DNA from 3 places in the Streptomyces sp. SCA2-17 genome. Region 2 is predicted to be linked to each of the others. Evidence: riboswitches for the same ligand, from Rfam matches in the RefSeq annotation. Region 2 holds a riboswitch; each other region holds the start of a gene.
The links. Region 2 has a riboswitch for cyclic di-AMP ahead of PS271_RS10495 (transglycosylase family protein). Riboswitches for the same ligand answer to the same signal wherever they lie in the genome.
Positions count from the first base shown of each region.

Region 1 (6,628 bases), 2.0 Mb from region 2:
CCGGTCGAAGTCGAGGCCGGGGTTGGCCTCGGCGAAGTGGTAGTGCGAGCCGACCTGCACCGGGCGGTCGGCGGCGTTGAGCACGGTGAGCCGGGTGCGGTGCAGGCCCTGGTTGAGGGCCACGGGCTCGGCGGCGTGCAGGATCTCTCCGGGAATCATCGGGTCCGCCCCTCAGCAGATGGGTTCGTGGACGGTGACGAGCTTGGTGCCGTCGGGGAAGGTGGCCTCGATCTGGACGTCGGGGAGCATCTCGGGGATGCCTTCCATGACCTCGTCCCGGGTGAGCACCTTGCGTCCGGAGGACATGAGCTCGGCGACGGTGCGGCCGTCCCGGGCGCCCTCCAGGACGTGGACGGTGATGAGGGCCACCGCCTCGGGGTGGTTGAGGAGCAGGCCGCGGGCCTTGCGCCGCGCGGCGACGTCGGCCGCCACGTGGAGGAGCAGGCGTTCCTGCTCACGCGGGGAGAGTTGCATGTCCCACCTCACTGTCGTCCCGGGGGGTCCCGGCCGGCCGCACCGGGCCGCAACCCGAGTTCAACACGGTGTTGACCAGGGGTTCTTCGGTCGGTGGCCAGGGATTGCAGATTAGGGCGCAACCTTTTCCAACGCGTTAACTGACTCTTTGCGTTGCCATGGCCATAGCCATCCGGTCCGGCTGTCGCATGCATCTACTGGATCTTCTGGGCCGGATCATGGCCGTCCGTCCGCACGACACGTACGGCCGGCTACGGGTACCGCACATGCGGCCGTCGCCGCGGCGCGCCCGCGGCCCGGTTCGCAGGCGTGTGCGAAGCCGGGGAACGGGAGGTGTGAACGGGCCGTGCCGACGCGGGCGGTGCGGGCCCGCGGCGCAGAGCGCCGGGGGCGAAGGGATCTCCGCGCCACGCGCGCCGGAGGGGCCGGGCTCCGCGCGCGAATAAACCCGGCTCCGCCCCATGGAGGATCACGGCGTAGACGGGGCGCGGTGATCGATTTGGGGCGGACGGCCGGATTGCGCCCGGCCGGGTACGAACCGCCGCAGGCCAGCGCCTCAGCCGGCTTTCGCCGACCCCGTCAATTCGCCCTGTGTCCACCGGAATTGCCCAAGAGTGATCAGCCTCACATACCCCTGGATCCGCTCGGAATCGGCACGGCGGCTGCGCCAAGATCCCTGCGACGACAAGACCCCGCCACCCCGGCGGGGCGGTCCCGGCGGACGCCGAACCCTGCCGCCGACGGGATGCCGGGTCGACTTAGGTGCACGGCAGGGATGGAGGACCCAAGAGTGGTGGGACGACCAAGAGTAGTGCGGTCGGCCCTTGGGGTGAAGCCGTTGACGGCGGCCGGGCAACCTTCGCCTGCCCGAACCCGACAGGTCATCCTTCACAGGCGGCTGACGAAGGGTTAGCGCATGGGCGCGCACAAACGTCCGTCGAAGCTGTCCAGGGCCGGTGCCGCATCGGCCCTCACTCTCGCCGCCGTCGGGGCCACGGTCCTGGCACCGGGCGGCGCGGCAGAGGCGGAGGCGTCTTCCGTCTCCACCATGGCACTGCGGATCGCGGCCTCGAAGCAGGGCTCCCCGTACCAGTGGGGAGCGACCGGACCCTACCGGTTCGACTGCTCGGGCCTGACGCTCTACTCCTTCAAGCGGGCCGGCAAATCGCTGCCCCGCACCGCCGCCCAGCAGTACAACAGCACGCAGCACATCCCGCGGTCCGCACGCGAGGTCGGCGACCTGGTCTTCTTCGTCTCCGGGCGCGGCATCTACCACGTCGGGATATACGCCGGGGACGGGAGGATCTGGCACGCGCCCAAGACCGGCGCGGTCGTCCGCCTGGAGCGGATCTGGACCAACAGCGTGCGCTACGGCCGCGTCGGCTGATCCCCCGCGCCGACGCCAGGCCCGTAACCGCTCACCGGTGACAGGCCCGTCACCGCCCCGAGAGGGCCCGAGGCCCCCCGCACCCCGTGCGGGGGGCCTGGCCGGCCGGAGGGGAGTTCAGCGCTCGGCGCTGACCGGCACGGTCCAGGGGAGGGAGATCCACACCGTCTTGCCGCCGTCGGAGGTCGGGGTGAAGAACAGCCGCCCCCCGTACTCGGCGGTGAGACAGCGGATGATCACCATGCCGCGGCCGTTGTCCTGCTGGGCCGCGGCGGGCAGCCGCCGGGGGAAGCGGGGGTGGCTGTCCGTGACCCCGATGCGCAGCTGCTGGTCGCGGTCGAGGCGGACGTCCACGGTGAAGGTGGGCGACTGGCCCCGGGTGTGCTGCACGGCGTTGGTGGCGAGCTCCGAGACGATCAGGCGCACGGTCTCGGCGGTGTCCGTCCCGCCCGGCAGTCCCCAGTCGGCCAGCACCTCCGCGACGTAGCGCCGCGCCGTGGAGACCGAGCCGGGAGCGCTCGGCAGGGTGACGGTGGCTTCTTGGTGGTCTGCCATGGTGGTGGCCCTTTCAGCCGATGTCTCGACAGACTGCCACTGATAACGCCTGTGATGCGTGCGATCCACCAAGATATGCATATATCTGTCGCTCAAAGCGGTGAACTCTACGACGAGCGACCGTATTCGCCCGGCACACTGGGCTATTGACACTGACGTATGACAGTGACAGTGGCAGTGATCTAGGGGAGGGCAGGGCCGAATGCGCTACGGACCGGCGGTGCGCCGTCGCAAGCTGGGGGCGGAGCTGCGCCGCCAGCGCGAACTGGCCGGGCTGACGAGCCTGGAGGCCGCGCGCGCGGTGGGCTGGCACCAGTCGAAGGTCAGCCGGATCGAGACGGGCGCCAGTGGCGTGAAACCGGCGGACGTGGCACGGCTCCTGGACGCCTACGGGGTCACCGACCCCGAACTGCGCGCACTGCTGGGGGCGTTGTGCGGGGCGGGGTCGCCCGTGCCGGGCGAGGGGGCGGGGGCCCGGCGCGGCTGGTGGTACGCCTACCGCGACCGGCTGCCACCCGCCTATCTGGACTTCATCAGCCTGGAGTCGGAGGCGTCACGGTTAAGCACGCTGGAGACCACCGTGGTGCCCGGCCTGCTCCAGACGCCCGCCTACGCCCGGGCCGTGACCCGCGCGGCGCTGGGCGATCCCGCTCCGGAGCAGGTCGAGGAGCTGGTGCGGGTGCGCATGGCGCGGCAGGCGGTGCTGCGGGGCGAGCGGCCGCTGGAAGTGTGCGCCGTGCTGGACGAGGCGGTGTTGCGCCATGAGGTGGGCGGGCCGGAGGTCATGGCCGGACAGCTGCGGCACCTGGTGGAGACGGGGTCGCTGGGACACGTGCGGCTGCACGTCCTGCCGTTCTCCAGCGGCGGCCATATCGGCATCACCGGGCCTTTTGTTATTTTCTCATTTCCGCGCATTGCTGATCTGGACGTGGTGGTTCTCGACCACTTGACGAGTAGCCTCTACCTGGAGCGGAAAGAAGACCTCCGGGCGTACGGCGCGGCCTTCACGACGCTGCGCGAACACGCGCTCTCGCACGAGAACTCACTGGAATTCATCGCCGGGATCAACGACGGCGCGTAAGGAGGCACCATGTCCGCAATGCCTCGGTACGTACTTGCCGCCCCTTCGCTTCTCCGCGGCGCCTCGTGGCGGCGCAGCAGCTACAGCACCGGTTACAACAACTGCGTCGAGACGGCCGGACCGCTCCCCGGCCGGCTCCTCGCCGTGCGCGACTCCAAGCGGGCGAGCGGTCCCGCGCTCCTCTTCCGCTCCGCCGCGTGGACATGCTTCGTCGAAGGACTGCGCGACGGCGGGCCCGGCCCGCTCTGAACCGGTAAGGCTCTTTTTCTCTGGTTTTCCAGGCTCGTCAGGAGGCGGCCGGCGCGGTCCGTACGATCGCGTCGGCCGCCGCCGTCACCTGCGCGTCCGACAGATCCGCCCGGGCGGTCAGCCGCAGCCGCGAGATGCCGTCCGGCACGGACGGCGGCCGGAAGCAGCCGACCGCGAACCCGGCCTCCCGGCAGTCCGCCGCCCAGCGCACCGCCGCCTCCGGTGAGGGCGCGCGGACGGACACCACCGCCGCGTCGGGCCGTACCGCCTCGAAGCCCGCCGCCACGAACCTGCCGTGCAGGGCGGCGGCGATCTCCCGGACCCGCGCCGCGCGCTGCGGCTCGCGGCGCAGCACGGTGAGGGCCGCCAGCGCAGCGGCGGCCGCCGACGGGGCGAGGCCGGTGTCGAAGATGAACGTCCGGGCGTTGCTCACGAGGTGCCGGATCACGCGCGCGGGGCCGAGCACCGCGCCGCCCTGGCTGCCGAGCGACTTCGACAGGGTGACCGTGGCGACGACGTCCGGGGCGCCCGCGAGGCCCGCCGCGTGCACCGCGCCGCGGCCGCCCTCGCCGAGGACGCCGAGCCCGTGCGCGTCGTCCACGAGCAGCGCGGCGCCGTGCTCGCGGCACGCCGCGGCGAGCGCGGTCAGCGGGGCGGCGTCGCCGTCGACGGAGAAGACGGAGTCGGTGACGGCCAGGGCGCGGCCGGCGTGCGCGGCGAGGGCCTTGCGGACGGCGTCGGGGTCGGCGTGCGGCACGATCGCCTTCTCGGCGCGGGCGAGCCGGCAGCCGTCGATGAGCGAGGCGTGGTTGCCCTCGTCGGAGACGAGCAGGGCGCCGTCGACGCCGCCGGCGGGCCCGGCGAGGGCGGTGACGGCGGCGAGGTTGGCGGTGTAGCCGGAGGAGAACACGAGCGCGGCCTCGAAGCCGCAGAACGCGGCGAGCTCCGTCTCCAGCCGGGCGTGCAGGGCGGTGCTTCCGGTGACCAGGCGGGAGCCGGTCGCGCCCGCGCCCCACTCCCGGGCGGCCGCGGCGGCGGCCTCGGTGACCTCCGGGTGGCGGGTGAGGCCGAGGTAGTCGTTGCCCGCCAGGTCCACCAGCGGCGCGTCGGCGGACCGCGGGCGCAGGGTCCGTACGAGGCCGGCCGCCAGGCGCCGCTCGTGGTGCGCGTCGATCCACCCGAAGGCGTCGTCCTGGGGCATGCGGCCGTCCTTCGCGTTCGCGTTTCAGGGGGCTGGGGGGCCGGTTCCACGGAGCGCTCCGCAGAGCGTTCCGCGGGATGTTCCGCAGAGCGATCTGTGGAGCCCGGATAGAACCTCTCTAGAACGTAGCGGCCGTCACTCCTGGTCAGGGTGTGGCAATACACACACATCAAACCGCCCGTGTTGTGTAATCCCTACCTTGGCCAAGGGCGCCCCGTGAGCGAGGATCACCGCCATGGACCTGCTGAACACGCTGGTGGACAAGGGGCTGCGGCGCGAGCTGCCGAGCCGTGAAGAGGCGCTCGCCGTGCTGGCGACCTCCGACGACGACCTGCTCGACGTGGTGGCCGCGGCCGGCAAGGTGCGCCGCAAGTGGTTCGGGCGCCGGGTGAAGCTCAACTACCTCGTCAACCTGAAGTCGGGGCTGTGCCCCGAGGACTGCTCGTACTGCTCGCAGCGGCTCGGCTCCAAGGCCGAGATCCTCAAGTACACCTGGCTCAAGCCGGAGGACGCCTCCAAGGCCGCCGCGGCCGGCGTCGCGGGCGGCGCGAAGCGGGTCTGCCTGGTCGCGAGCGGCCGCGGGCCCACGGACCGGGACATCGACCGCGTCTCGAAGACCATCGAGGCGATCAAGGAGGAGAACGAGGACGTCGAGGTGTGCGCGTGCCTCGGGCTGCTCTCCGCGGGCCAGGCCGAGCGGCTGCGCGCCGCGGGCGCCGACGCGTACAACCACAACCTCAACACCTCCGAAGCCACCTACGGCGGCATCACCACCACCCACACCTACGCCGACCGCGTCGACACCGTGCAGCAGGCCCAGGCGGCGGGCATGTCCGCCTGCTCCGGGCTGATCGCGGGCATGGGCGAGAGCGACGAGGACCTCGTCGACGTCGTCTTCTCGCTGCGCGCGCTGGACCCGGACTCGGTGCCGGTCAACTTCCTCATCCCGTTCGAGGGCACGCCGCTCGCCAAGGAGTGGAACCTCACCCCGCAGCGGGCGCTGCGCATCCTCGCCATGGTGCGGTTCGTGTGCCCGGACGTGGAGGTCCGGCTGGCGGGCGGGCGCGAGGTGCACCTGCGGACGATGCAGCCGCTCGCCCTGCACCTGGTCAACTCGATCTTCCTCGGCGACTACCTGACCAGCGAGGGCCAGGAGGGCAAGGCCGACCTGGACATGATCGCGGACGCCGGGTTCGAGGTCGAGGGCGCGGGCACGACGACGCTGCCGGCGCACCGGGCGGACGTCGCCGGAGCGGGCTGCGGCGGGGGGTCGTGCGGGCCTTGCGGGGACGACTCGGCCGCTGCCCCTGCCGCGGTCGCGGCAGCGGTTGCGGCTCCTGAGGCCGAGGCCCCTGTGACCGGGGCCCCTGTGACCGAGGCCGTCGGCGCCGGCCAGGACGCGCGGACCGACCTGGTCGCCGTGCGGCGCCGGGGCGCGGGCACGGACCTGCCGCCCAATGCCTGAGCCGCTTACCCCCGGTGAGCTCCTCGCCCTCGACCGGCAGCACGTGTGGCACCCCTACGGTCCGATGCCGGGCCGCCAGGAGCCGCTGCTCGTCGCGTCCGCGTCGGGCGTGCGGCTGCGGCTCGCCGAGCCGGCCTGGGGCGTGGGCGAGCTGATCGACGGCATGTCCTCGTGGTGGTCCGCCGTCCACGGCTACAACCACCCCGTCCTCAACGA
Region 1 is NZ_CP117521.1:402,835-409,462, forward strand. It holds gene PS271_RS01795 (urease subunit beta) at 1-159, opposite strand, end outside; gene PS271_RS01800 (urease subunit gamma) at 172-474, opposite strand; cyclic di-AMP (ydaO/yuaA leader) riboswitch at 1,211-1,386, shown strand; gene PS271_RS01805 (C40 family peptidase) at 1,391-1,861, shown strand; gene PS271_RS01810 (ATP-binding protein) at 1,979-2,416, opposite strand; gene PS271_RS01815 (helix-turn-helix domain-containing protein) at 2,619-3,497, shown strand; gene PS271_RS01820 (DUF397 domain-containing protein) at 3,507-3,746, shown strand; gene PS271_RS01825 (8-amino-7-oxononanoate synthase) at 3,784-4,947, opposite strand; gene bioB (biotin synthase BioB) at 5,183-6,412, shown strand; gene PS271_RS01835 (adenosylmethionine--8-amino-7-oxononanoate transaminase) at 6,405-6,628, shown strand, end outside.
Region 1: linked by a shared signal. The riboswitch ahead of PS271_RS01805 (C40 family peptidase) and the one ahead of PS271_RS10495 (transglycosylase family protein) in region 2 are both predicted to bind cyclic di-AMP.

Region 2 (6,628 bases):
GATCGCGCCGTGGCTGCGGACGGTGCCGAGGTCGAAGTCCATCTGCATGTCGCCGGTGCGGACGGTCACCGCGTAGGAGACGGACTCGTCGCCGTACGTCTGCTGCTGCCCGGCGGCCTTCTTCACCTTCACCGTGGCCTTCTTGCCGCCGTCCTTGGCGTCGAAGGACGCGCACTTCTCGACCGCTGTCCGCAGCCCGGCCATGGCCTTCTCGGCCACCGCGCGCTCGTAGCCGCTGACGTCCTGGGCGACGGTCGTCTGGTCGCCCTTCTTGGTGAAGACCACCTGGGCGTTCGCCTTGTGGTCCTCCTCCAGCCGGCCGGTGTTGAGGACGGCTGCGATCGGCGCGCACTCGGGCCGGGAGCCGTTGAGGAGCTGCTCCTCCCCGCCACCCTCCGACTTGTCCATGCCCGTGTTCGGCTCCAGCTGCCAGCCGGCCGGCAGGTCCGTCACGGCGACGAGCGCCTGCTTGGCCTGGTCGGCGGTGATGGAGGCGGGGGCGGTGGGCGCCCCCTTGTCCTTCTTGCCGCCTGCGCCTGCGCCCGTACCCGAGCCGGAAGCGGAATCAGAGCCGCCGTCGCAGGCGGCGAGCAGCAGCGACGAGGCGGCGACCAGGGCGGCGAGAGCGACCCGGCGGGGGCGAACGTGCACAGGGGTTCCTTTGCGCGAGAACAGTGAGTGATCAAAAAGACCAGAATTCGAACGCAAGTATGCACATGTCATGGTCGCCGTCCCGCTCGGGCACCCGTTCGGCCTACGGGCCGTCTTGTCCGGGCGGTGGGCGGGTACCCGCATGTCATGCGCATCCAGTACGTACACCTCGCCGACCTCGCCGCCCCGCACTGGGCCGGCGGGATCATCCAGTTCATCGTGGGCCTCTTCGTCGTCGCCCTGCTGATCATGGCCGTGGTCAAGGGCTTCCGGAAGCGCGACGAGGAACCGCCCCCGCCCTCCCAGCCCCAGCGCAGGCAAGGCGCCTGGCAGACCCGGCAGGAGCACGACACCGGACCCACCTCGCCGGACCACGGCCCGGGGCACAACGACGACGAGGAGAACAAGGTCGGCTACGTCACCGAGCACCGTGAGGCGGACGAACTGCACCCCGAAGCGAACGGGGAGCGCGTGCTGCCGCACGAGATCCACAACCCCGGCAGCCACCCCGAGGACCTCTCCGAGGAGAGGAAGAAGTGGAACCCGGGCGGCAGTGGCGGCTTCGGCAGCGGCGGCCCCGGCCACCACTAGGCTCCGCCCGGCCATCACAAGGCTCCGCCCGGTCACCGCCAGGCCCCGCCCCCGCCGCCGCTCAGCCCCACCGCCGCGCCCCTTGTAGCGTCAAGGGGTGCACGACTCGAACGACACGGCCATCCCGCCCGCCCCCTCCCTCTTCACCTGGGAGTTCGCCTCCGACCCCTACCCCGCGTACGCCTGGCTGCGTGAGCACGCCCCCGTGCACCGCACCGCCCTGCCCAGCGGTGTGGAGGCCTGGCTGGTCACCCGGTACGCCGACGCCCGCCAGGCGCTCGCCGACCAGCGGCTGTCGAAGAACCCCGTGCACCACTCCGAGTCGGCGCACGGCAAGGGCAAGGTCGGCATCCCGGGCGAGCGCAGCGCCAACCTCATGACGCACCTGCTCAACATCGATCCCCCGGACCACACCCGGCTGCGCCGCCTCGTCTCCAAGGCGTTCACCCCGGGCCGCGTCGCCGAGTTCGCGCCCCGGGTGCAGGAGCTGACGGACCAGCTCATCGACGGGTTCGCGGCCAAGGGGGAGGCGGACCTCATCCACGAGTTCGCGTTCCCGCTCCCCATCTACGCCATCTGCGACATGCTCGGCGTCCCGCCCGAGGACCAGGACGACTTCCGGGACTGGGCCGGAATGATGATCCGCCACGGCGGCGGCCCTCGCGGCGGCGTGGCCCGCTCCGTCAAGAAGATGCGGACCTACCTCGCGGAACTGATCCACCGCAAGCGGGAGGATCTCGGCGAAGACCTGATCTCGGGACTCATCAGGGCAAGCGACCACGGCGAGCACCTCACCGAGAACGAGGCCGCGGCGATGGCCTTCATCCTGCTCTTCGCCGGTTTCGAAACAACTGTGAACCTGATTGGTAACGGAACCTACGCGCTCCTGCGCCATCCCGGGCAGCGCGAGCGCCTCCAGCGCGCCCTCGCCGAGGGCGACGAGAGCCTGCTCGCCACCGGCATCGAGGAACTGCTGCGCTACGACGGACCGGTGGAGCTCGCGACCTGGCGCTTCGCCACCCAGGACCTGACGATCGGCGGTCAGCGCATCGCCGAGGGCGACCCCGTCCTCGTCGTCCTGGCGGCCGCCGACCGCGACCCCGAGCGGTTCGCCGAACCCGACACCCTCGACCTCTCCCGCAGCGACAACCAGCACCTCGGCTACGGGCACGGCATCCACTACTGCCTCGGCGCACCCCTCGCGCGCCTGGAGGGCCGGACCGCCCTCGCGACCCTCCTGCGGCGCCTGCCCGACCTGCGGCTGAACGCCGAACCGGAGGAGCTGCGATGGCGCGGCGGGCTCATCATGCGCGGCCTGCGCACCCTGCCGGTGGCATTCACCCCGGAGGCCATCCCGGAGGCCACCCCGAAGGCCATCCCGGAGGTCACTCCGGAGGCCGTCTCTGAGGGCATTCCGGAGAGCAATCCGGGCACAAGCACTCAGGAGGAACCGTACGCCTGAGCGACCGTCATCCGGCGTGACCTCGGCGTGACCTCCGCTACACCGGCTTGTGACTGGCGTGGGCCGTCGCTATCTTCAACGACCATTCCGACGCGACACCAAATGTCACGCCGAGACGTCACGAGACGTCCCGCCGGACGTCATACCGGACGTCACGTCAAACGTCGCACCGAACGCCGCACGAGAGGCCCTTGCCCATGAGATCTGGAACCGGCCGACATCGCCGCCCCCGTCAGATACCCGCCATCGTGGTCGCCGCGGGGGTGACCGCCTCCGGAATCGCCATGCCGCTGCTCGCGGCCACCGGTGCGAACGCCGCCGACGCCGGCACCTGGGACCGCGTGGCCCAGTGCGAGAGCGGAGGCCTGTGGAGCGCCGACTCCGGCAACGGGAGCTACGGGGGACTGCAGCTGACCCAGAACCTCTGGGACCGCCACGGCGGCCTGGAGTACGCCCCCCGGCCCGACCTCGCCAGCCGTGCGCAGCAGATCGCCGTCGCCGAGAAGATCCTCGAAACCAGAGGCAACGCCACCTGGTCGAGCTGCGCCGCGACGTCGGGTCTGACCTCGGGAGGCACCAAGGCCGACGTCGACCCGGGCGGCACGCACGCCCCCGCGAGCGGCTCGTCGCCATCGCACGCCCCGGAGCGCACCACTTCGCCCTCCGCGCCGTCGGAGCCGGACGAGCACTCCAAGCCCTCGGAGCCGTCGGCGTCCCCCTCGCAGTCCGGGAAGCCCTCGACGGAGCCTTCCGCTCAGCCCTCGGCCGGCAAGCCCTCGCCGGACACGTCGTCCGGCACCCCCTCCGGCAAGCCCTCCGGCAGCGCGTCCCCCGACGCCTCGCCGTCCAAGCCGGGCGACGCGAAGCCGGGCGACGGCAAGCCCGGTGACGGCAAGCCGGGTGACGACGCGTCCGGCGCGCCGGGCGACGGCCGCCACCGCAAGCCCTCGACGTCCCCCACGGGCGACGACCCGACCTCGATCCCCACGTCCCCCGAGTCCCCCGCGACGCCGTCCCAGGGCACCCCTGACGATTCCGGTTCCGCGGCGGGGCAGGCGTCCGACGGCGTCGAAGGCGGTACGGGCAAGCACCGTGCCGACCCGTCACGTTCGGACGACACCCGATCGTCGCGCGGCGGCGGCGAAGGCCGTACCGGCAGTCCCACGGCCACCGACTACACCGTGCGCCCCGGTGACAACTTGTCAGTCATTGCCGAACAGCATGCGGTCAACGGTGGTTGGCAGTCCCTCTACCACCGCAATGAGAAAGTGGTCGGAACCGATCCCGACCTGATCCTTCCTGGTCAGAAGCTTGAGATGGGTAAATAGACCGGCAGTTCGCGGCGAATGTCCGTTCCAGTCGAAAGTGAGACATGGGTCTCTTTGCCAGTTGGCGGAATGTCATCTTCCCTAACTTGGCAAACAGCCTCCTACCTGCGGAAACATGATGTTCCCGTGGGTAACTAGGGGCGACTGTGGCTGGAAAGAGGGGTTTGAACCCTTGCCTCGACTGTGTTTACCGTCGTGACCGCTCGCCACCGCGAGCACCACGGTCGTCACGCCGAATCCTGCCGACGGCCGCTGGAGTCGTCGCGCAAGCGCCGTAGGCAGGAGCGGGGGAACCAAGGTAGGCGCCGGAAACGGCTCCTCGGCCGGAGGAAGGCCGCGGGACCGGGACCGGCTAGGGGTGAAGCCGAGTGTGCTCGCACAGCGCGCACAGGAGGCCGGGCGAACTCACAGCCCGAACCCGACAGCTCACCTCGTAGGCGTCGGTGAGGAAACGACTCATGTCCAAGGGCAAGCACCGTCGTCCGTCCAAGGCCGTCCGTATCGTCACGCTCGCCGGCGTCGCCGGTGCCGCCGTGGCCGCCCCGCTGATGGTCGCCACCTCCGCCAACGCCGCGTCCGTCTCCACGTGGGACAAGGTCGCCGAGTGCGAGTCCAGCGGCAACTGGTCCATCAACAGCGGCAACGGCTACTACGGCGGTCTGCAGTTCTCGCAGTCCTCCTGGAACGCCGCCGGCGGCCAGAAGTACGCCGACCGCGCCGACCACGCCTCCAAGAGCGCCCAGATCGCCGTGGCCGAGAAGCTGCTCGCCATGCAGGGCCCGGGCGCCTGGGGCTGCGCCGGCGCCGGCAACCTGACGTCCGGCGGCCCGAAGGCGAACGTCGACCCGGGTTCCGGCTCCTCCGGCAAGTCCTCCCGCGCGGGCGGCACCGTCTCGGGCAAGTCCCACGCGGACCGCAGCGAGCGCCAGGCCGCGCCGAAGAAGGCCGCGCCCAAGCACACCGCCCCGCAGACCGTCGAGCGGGACGAGGCCCCGGCCCCGAAGCCGGCTCCGAGCCACACCGCTCCGCAGTCCTACAAGGTCGGTGACGGCGAGTACGAGGTCAAGGAGGGCGACACCCTCTCCAAGATCGCCGACGCCAAGAACGTCAAGGGCGGCTGGCAGAAGCTGTACGACCACAACAAGGACATCGTCCAGGACGCGGACGTGATCTTCGTCGGCCAGAAGCTGCACCTCAGCTGACCGAGCTGACAGGGGCGGTCCACGCGAGTGGGCCGCCCCTCTTTGGCTTTTCCGGGCAAATCCCTCATTCGTGCGGCGATCTCGTCATTTGTGCTGCTGTGATGATTTTTCTGACTTTTCGGATTCTTCGGCCCGGAAACACCGTCCAACGGCGAGGTGAGCCTCCGGCGCCCGTTAGGCTCGTGCAGCAGAACCTCAGACACACACGAAGGAGACCCTCGTGCCGTCCATCGACGTCGTCGTAGCTCGCGAGATCCTCGACTCGCGAGGCAACCCCACGGTCGAGGTCGAGGTCGGCCTCGACGACGGCTCCACGGGCCGTGCCGCCGTGCCGTCCGGCGCCTCCACCGGCGCCTTCGAAGCCATCGAGCTCCGCGACGGTGACAAGAACCGTTACCTGGGCAAGGGCGTCGAGAAGGCCGTCCTGGCCGTCATCGAGCAGATCGGCCCGGAGCTCGTCGGTTACGACGCCACCGAGCAGCGCCTGATCGACCAGGCCATGTTCGACCTGGACGCCACCGACAACAAGGGCTCGCTCGGCGCCAACGCCATCCTGGGCGTCTCCCTCGCCGTCGCGCACGCCGCCTCCGAGGCCTCCGACCTGCCGCTCTTCCGCTACCTGGGCGGCCCGAACGCGCACCTGCTGCCCGTTCCGATGATGAACATCCTGAACGGCGGCTCGCACGCCGACTCCAACGTGGACATCCAGGAGTTCATGATCGCGCCGATCGGCGCGGAGTCCTTCTCCGAGGCCCTGCGCTGGGGCACCGAGGTCTACCACACCCTCAAGTCGGTCCTGAAGACCAAGGGCCTGTCCACCGGCCTGGGCGACGAGGGCGGCTTCGCCCCCAACCTCGGCTCCAACCGCGAGGCCCTCGACCTCATCCTCGAGGCCATCAAGCAGGCCGGCTACACCCCCGGCCAGGACATCGCGCTCGCGCTCGACGTCGCCGCCTCCGAGTTCTACAAGGACGGCGCCTACACCTTCGAGGGCAAGTCCCGCACCGCCGCCGAGATGACCGAGTACTACGCCGAGCTCGTCGACGCGTACCCGCTGGTCTCCATCGAGGACCCGCTGTTCGAGGACGACTGGGACGGCTGGAAGACCATCACCGACAAGCTCGGCGACAAGGTCCAGCTCGTCGGCGACGACCTGTTCGTCACCAACCCGGAGCGCCTCGGCCGCGGCATCGAGGAGGGCGCCGCCAACGCCCTGCTGGTCAAGGTCAACCAGATCGGCTCGCTGACCGAGACCCTCGACGCCGTCGAGCTGGCCCAGCGCAACGGCTTCAAGTGCATGATGTCGCACCGCTCCGGCGAGACCGAGGACGTCACCATCGCCGACCTGGCCGTCGCCACCAACTGCGGCCAGATCAAGACCGGTGCCCCGGCCC
Region 2 is NZ_CP117521.1:2,365,920-2,372,547, reverse strand. It holds gene PS271_RS10515 (hypothetical protein) at 1-651, opposite strand, end outside; gene PS271_RS10510 (DUF6479 family protein) at 799-1,242, shown strand; gene PS271_RS10505 (cytochrome P450 family protein) at 1,340-2,704, shown strand; gene PS271_RS10500 (transglycosylase family protein) at 2,902-4,032, shown strand; cyclic di-AMP (ydaO/yuaA leader) riboswitch at 4,293-4,487, shown strand; gene PS271_RS10495 (transglycosylase family protein) at 4,491-5,234, shown strand; gene eno (phosphopyruvate hydratase) at 5,455-6,628, shown strand, end outside.

Region 3 (6,628 bases), 520 kb from region 2:
CCCGCCCATGGATGAACAGCCAGCGCGGGCTTTCCGGCACCTTCCGCCGTACGAAGAGGATCACCAGCCCCAGCACCACACCGAGGCCGAATGTCAGCCGCCATCCCACATCCGCCGGGAAGACGTCCGTATCGAGCATCAGGACCGCCAGCAACGAGCCGCCGATCGCCCCCAGCCAGAAACTCCCGTTGATGATCAGGTCGATCCGGCCCCGGAAAGCCGCCGGAATCAGCTCGTCGATGGCGGAGTTGATGGCCGCGTACTCACCCCCGATGCCGAAACCCGTCAGGAAACGGAAGGCGAAGAACCACCAGGACGAGAAGGAGACGGCCGTCAGCGCCGTCGCGGCCAGGTAGACCCCGAGCGTGACGAGGAACAGCTTCTTCCGGCCGAAGCGGTCCGTGAGCCGCCCGAAGAACAGCGCCCCCGAACACGCCCCCGCCACGTACAGCGCCGCCGCGATCCCCGTGACCTCGCCCGATGTGATCGGCAGCCCACTGCCCCGCTCCGAGAGCCGGCCGGCGATGTTGCCGACCACCGTCACTTCCAGGCCGTCCAGGATCCAGACCGTGCCGAGGCCGATCACCACGGTCCAGTGCCAGCGCGACCACGGCAGGCGGTCCAGCCGCGCTGGTACGGCCGTCGTGATCGTCGCGTCGTCGGCGTCATTCGCGTTGCCCGCGTCATTCGCAGTGGACTCGGTGGACACGCGCTAACGGGTGCCCCGTTCCGTACGAAATACGCGACGAATACGCGCCGCACCGTCCGCTACGGCCGCAGGCCCCTGCCCCGCAGCCATCCCAGCGGATCCACCGGCGCGCCCCCGCCCGGCCGGACCTCCAGGTGCAGATGCGGCCCGGTGACGTTGCCCGTCGCGCCGACCCGACCTATGACCTGGCCCGCGGCGACCTTGCCCGACGTGACCACCATCGAGGACAGGTGGCAGAACCACAGCTCCGTGCCGTCGTCGAGCCTCAGCACGATGCGGTAGCCGTACGCCCCCGCCCAGCCGGCCTGGGTGATCGTGCCGCCGCCCACCGCCTTCACCGGCGTGCCGGTCGGGGCGGCGAAGTCCTCGCCCGTGTGGTGCGCGGACCACATGTTGCCCGCCTGCCCGAAGCCGGCCGTCAGCGTGTACGAACCGACGGGGAGGGTGAGCGCTCCGGAGTGGCGAGCGGGGGCGGGAGCGGGGGTCGCGGTACGGGCGGGGGCCCCACCCGGCCTCTGCCTCTTCTCGGGTGTCCGCGCTTCCTGCTTCTTCTCCGGCGTCCGCGCCTGCGTCCGCTCCGAAGGCTGCGCCGACGCCGCCCGCCCCTGCTCCGCCTGCTTCTGCTCCGCCTGCCTCTGCTCCGCCGCCGCGGCCGCCGCCGTCCGCGCCGCCTCCGCCTCGGCCGCCTTGCGCTCCGCCGCCTGCTTCTGCTCCGCCGCGGCCACCGTCACCCGGGCCGCCTGCGCCTCGGCCTCGGCCACGCCCTGCTGGTGATCGGCCTGCTCCAGGATTCTCGCCCGCAACGCCTCACCCGCCCTTGCCGCGTCCTGCGCCATCTCGGAGACGGCCGCACCGGTACCGGTCTCCTCGGCGAAGGAATCAGCCGAGGCCGTACCCGCCGCGCTCCCTGTGAAGAACGAGCCCACACCCGGCAGCTGCGCCAGGTCGGGCATGGATATGGAGGCCGCCGGACGCTCCTGCGCATTCGCCATCCCGCCCGCGCCGACCGCCGCGATGACGCCCACGCCGAGCACGGCACCACTGCGGGCCATCGTGCCGCCGCGCTGCTTGACGACGCGGTGGCGCCCGCGGCCCGCGCCGAAGGAGAAGGCGCTGAAGGCGGAGGGTTCGTACGACCGCTCCGGTACGGAGGAGGAGGAGGACGCCGCCGCCGGCTCCGGGTCCGGCTCGTACGGCGGTACGTACGCGGGTACGAGCGGCGGATCGTAGGAGCCGGGCTCGTAAGCGACGTCAGACCCGTAAGCGTCGGACCCGTAAGCCTCAGACTCGTAGGCGTCGGAGCCGTAAGCCTCAGACTCGTAGGCGTCAGACCCGTAAGCGGCAGGCTCGTTGGATGCCACGAAGGCACTCCTTTCCTTCCTTCTCGCCTACCGGGTTAGCTGACGGGTTCGGAGCAGGAAGGTCTCCTACGGGCCGCATGCGGCCCGATTCACCCCAGGGTGGTGGTTCCCCGGTTCCCGGAACATGCCGGAGGATCAGATGGCGCTGTGCCCGCGGGATTCGGCGATGGCGCACGGTGCACCGCCTCTTGCGGCGGTTGCGACGACCGCGCGTCGTTATCGAACGTTAATAGACATGCCGGGTGGATTCCAAGCCGAACGCCCGGATCCGCCGCTCTTCCCTGACAGCTCTTCACAGGACGTCCGCCCACGGAACCTGTCGATACTTTCTACGAAATGCTGTTCGATTCGCTCGATGCGTTCACCGCGCCGAATCGCCAACAGGGCCATGTCGTCGGCGGCCTGACCGCCCGCATGGCGCGTGACCTCCGCGACCAGGCTGTCCAGCAGGGCCTCCGGACTCTTGAACTGCCGGCCCGTCAGCTCCGCCCGCGGGTCGTAGAACGCGCCGTCGGCGTCCCTGGCCTCGGTCACCCCGTCCGTCATCAGCAGCAGCATCGACCCCGCGGGGAACTCCCGCTCCTCGGCCCGGTCCGGCCACACCCCCAGGTCCCCCAGCCCGAGCGGCAGCGCGGGCACGGTCGGGTCGGCCGCACCGACCCGGCCGTCCGCGTGCAGCAGGAGCGGCGGCGGATGGCCGCGGTTCAGCAGGCGGATGACGGGGCGGCCCGGCGGCAGCTCCGCCAGGACGGCCGTGGTGAATCCCTCGTGCTGGTCCAGGTTCGCGCGCCGCGCGCCCTCACGTTGCAGCGCCCGCTCCAGCCGCCCCGCGAGTCCCTCCAGCGTCGGCTCCTGGTCGGCCGCCTCCCGGACGCGCCGATGACGACGGCAACGGCCTCGACCGCGCCCAGGCCCTTGCCGCGGACGTCGCCGACGACGGCCCGTACGCCGTAGGGAGTGTCCTGGACCGCGTACAGATCACCGCCGATCCGGGCGCCGGCATGCGCGGCCACGTAGCGCGCGGCCACCCGCAGGCCGCCGATGCGGGACGGGGGCGCGGGAAGGACGGCGCGCTGGGCGGCCTCCGCGATGCCGCGGGCGGAGGCGAGCTGCTGGTCGCGGCGGCGGGCGATGCGGTTGATCCCCAGCGCGACCAGGGAGACCGCGCCGATGGCGGCGACCTCGGCCAGCGCCTCACCGGTGTCGGACGGCCGGTGGTAGAACACGAGGCCGACCGCGACCGCCACCGCGGCCAGGGCGGCCGCGGCGGTGGCACGGAGGGTGTGCAGGGGGGCCGCGACGAGGGGCGCGGCGGAGAGGAAGGGGGCGCACGTGTAGTTCGCGGGCGCCCCGAGGCCGAACAGGGCTCCCCCGGTGATCAGGAGGGCCGGAAGCCTACGGGCAGCGCGGCGTACGGTGCGCCCCGCGGCGCGGCAGGCAGTTCGGCTCACCCCTCCCACCCTTCCGGGCGGGAGGTCACCGGGCGAACGGTGCTCGGCCGATCGGGGAGAAACCGGCCGACCGGGCAGGCGCCCGATCAGCCGGCCGGCTCCGAGCGCCAGAGCGTCAAGGCGTCAGAGCGCCGGAACGCCGGAGCGCCGGAACGCCGGAACGTCAAAGCGTCAGGAAGACGTACGGCGCTGCCGCGCGCCCCCGGCCCCGTTGCCACCACGGCCGGCACCGCCGCCGGCACCACGGCCCGAACCGGAACCGGCACCAGCGCCGCCCCGCCCGTAACCACCCCGGCCGGAACCACCCGCACCGGAAGAACCGGCGGAAGAACGGGAAGAGGAACGGGGAGAAGAACCCGACGCAGAAGAACCCGAAGAGGAAGGGGAAGAGGAAGAGGAGTAAGCCACAGAAGAGCCTTCCCCGCGGCCACGCCCACGACCGCCCCGCGAGCTCCGCGTGCCCCGGGAGCCGCGCGACCCGGCAGCGGCCGCGGCCCCGCCGGCCGACCCCGTACCGGCACCGGAACCGGAGCCGCCGCCGCGCTTCCGCGGCGTCGCCTGGGCCGGCACCGCCGGAGGAATGACCACGGGGACGCCGCTCGGCGCCTGGGCGCCCGTGATGCGCACGAGCTCCGGGTGCTCCGGGCCGACGGTGACGACGTTCGGGGAGATCTTGGCCGTGACCATCATCCGGCTCATCTCGCGCCGCTGCTCGGGCAGCACCAGTGTGACGACCGTGCCGGACTCGCCCGCGCGCGCCGTGCGGCCGCCGCGGTGCAGGTAGTCCTTGTGGTCCATGGGCGGGTCGACGTTCACGACGAGGTCGAGGCCGTCGATGTGGATGCCGCGCGCGGCGACGTTCGTGGCGATCAGCGCCGTGACCTGCTCCGTACGGAAGAGGTCCAGCGTGCGGTTGCGCTGCGGCTGGCTCTTGCCGCCGTGCAGCGCGGCGGCGCGGACGCCCTCGGAGAGCAGCTTCTTCACCAGCCGGTCGGCGCCGCGCTTGGTGTCCACGAACATGATCACGCGCCCGTCGCGGGCGGCGATGCGGGTGACCGTGTCCTTCTTGTCCGTCTCGTCGACGTGCAGGAGGTGGTGGTCCATCGTGGCGACCGCGCCCACCGACGCGTCGACGGAGTGCGTCACCGGGTCGGACAGGAAGCGGCGGACGAGGCGGTCGACGTTGCGGTCGAGGGTCGCGGAGAACAGCATCCGCTGGCCCTCCGGGTCGACCTGGTCCAGCAGGCGGGTGACCTGCGGCAGGAAGCCCATGTCGGCCATCTGGTCGGCCTCGTCCAGGACGGTGATCCGCACGTCGCCGAGCTTGCAGTCGCCGCGCTGGATGAGGTCCGCGAGGCGGCCCGGCGTGGCGACGAGCACCTCGGCGCCGCGCGCGAGCGTCTGGGCCTGGCGGCCGATGGACATGCCGCCGACGACCGTGGCCAGCCGCAGGTTGACGGCGCCGGCGTACGGGGCGAGCGAGTCGGTGACCTGCTGGGCCAGCTCGCGGGTCGGGACGAGGACGAGCGCGAGCGGGCGGCCGGGCTCGGCGCGGCGGCCGGCCGTGCGGGCCAGCAGGGCCAGGCCGAAGGCGAGGGTCTTGCCGGAGCCGGTGCGGCCGCGGCCGAGGACGTCACGGCCGGTGAGCGAGTTCGGCAGCGTCGCGCCCTGGATGGGGAACGGCTCGGTGACGCCCTCGCGGGTCAGCGTGGAGAGCAGCGCGGCCGGCATGTCCAGGTCGGCGAAGGACGCCACCGGCGGCAGCGCCGGGGTCGTGCTCACCGGGGTCTCGAAATCGGCCTGGGGGGCGGCGGGCCGGCGGCGGGCCGGCTGGGCGCCGCCACGGCTCTGCTGGGCGCCGCGGCCGGGCCGGTCGGAGCGGTCGGAGCGGTTCTGCTGGGGCCCGCGGGGCGAGCGGGTCGTGGGACGGGCGGAGCGAGTCATGCGGGTGGGACCTTCCCTCAAGGGGGTGGACACGCCCGGAAAGGAGACTTCGCATCGCGAGGCCGCGGCCCTGAGGAGCGGGAACGGCAGAACGGCGGAAAAGCCTGGGCGCGCTTGGTGCGGGGACGACGGCCGGTCGCAGCGGGGCGCCGGCCGGCGCGGGGGCAGCAATGGGGCCCGCACCCAGTGGTGCGGGCCCCATTGCCTTAGTGCTTCATGCAGAGCCCGGGGCGGCCGGGCCGATCGCCGTCAGACGGCGACCGGCGCCGCGACCGGCGTCCGGGCGGGCATCATCGTCAGGCAGCGACGATGTTCTCGGCCTGCAGGCCCTTCTGGCCCTGCGTGACGTCGAAGGAAACCTTCTGGCCCTCGAACAGCTCACGGAAGCCGTTGGAGGCGATGTTCGAGTAGTGGGCGAAGACGTCGGGGCCGCCGCCGTCCTGCTCGATGAAGCCGAAGCCCTTTTCCGAGTTGAACCACTTCACGGTGCCAGTAGCCATGTCTATCTCCTTAGTGGATACACCCGAGACGGGTGCAATGGGCCCCACACCGGAATAGACCGGCAAAAACAAAAATGCGCCGTCGGTTCACATAACCGTCAGGCGCACACGAGTTCATGGGTACCACAACTGAAACGTCAGTTCAGCCTAGCACAGGCAGGTAGCCCTCCTCTAGCACACGTCGGCGGCCCCCGTTCCACCGCCCGCCGACGGTGCCTTCCTGCCTGCCTGTCTGCCCGCCCTCTCCCTGCCTGTCTGCCCTCTCCCTGCTCCTACAGCTCCACGCCCTGCGCGCGGGCGTGCCGGTCCGCGGCCACCTCGGCCTCCGTCTCGTCCAGATAGACCTCGCAGACCAGGCGGCCGTCCCTGTTCATGTTGTGCTCCAGCTCCCAGAGGCTGAGCTCGCCCCCGCCCTCCAGCAGGAACGCGTGCTCGTAGAAGCGGCACCAGGTGGCGTCGCGCCCGGCGCCCCGGCGCCTCGGCTTGGTGATCAGCGCGATGTGGTGGCCGAGCGCCCCCTGGAGCAGCTCGCGCACCACCTCGCCGGGCCCGTCCTCGTTCTCCGCGCGCCGCAGGAGCCGCCGGGCGTGATCGGGCGAGGCGTCGGCGACGTACTCCCGGCGGGGCTGGACCGGCCCCATGGCCAGCAGCAGCTCCTCCGCC
Region 3 is NZ_CP117521.1:2,888,862-2,895,489, forward strand. It holds gene PS271_RS12835 (MFS transporter) at 1-709, opposite strand, end outside; gene PS271_RS12840 (M23 family metallopeptidase) at 769-2,070, opposite strand; cyclic di-AMP (ydaO/yuaA leader) riboswitch at 2,080-2,246, opposite strand; partial or broken gene PS271_RS12845 (PP2C family protein-serine/threonine phosphatase) at 2,287-3,521, opposite strand; gene PS271_RS12850 (DEAD/DEAH box helicase) at 3,693-5,465, opposite strand; gene PS271_RS12855 (cold-shock protein) at 5,762-5,965, opposite strand; gene PS271_RS12860 (DUF6227 family protein) at 6,238-6,628, opposite strand, start outside.
Region 3: linked by a shared signal. The riboswitch ahead of PS271_RS12840 (M23 family metallopeptidase) and the one ahead of PS271_RS10495 (transglycosylase family protein) in region 2 are both predicted to bind cyclic di-AMP.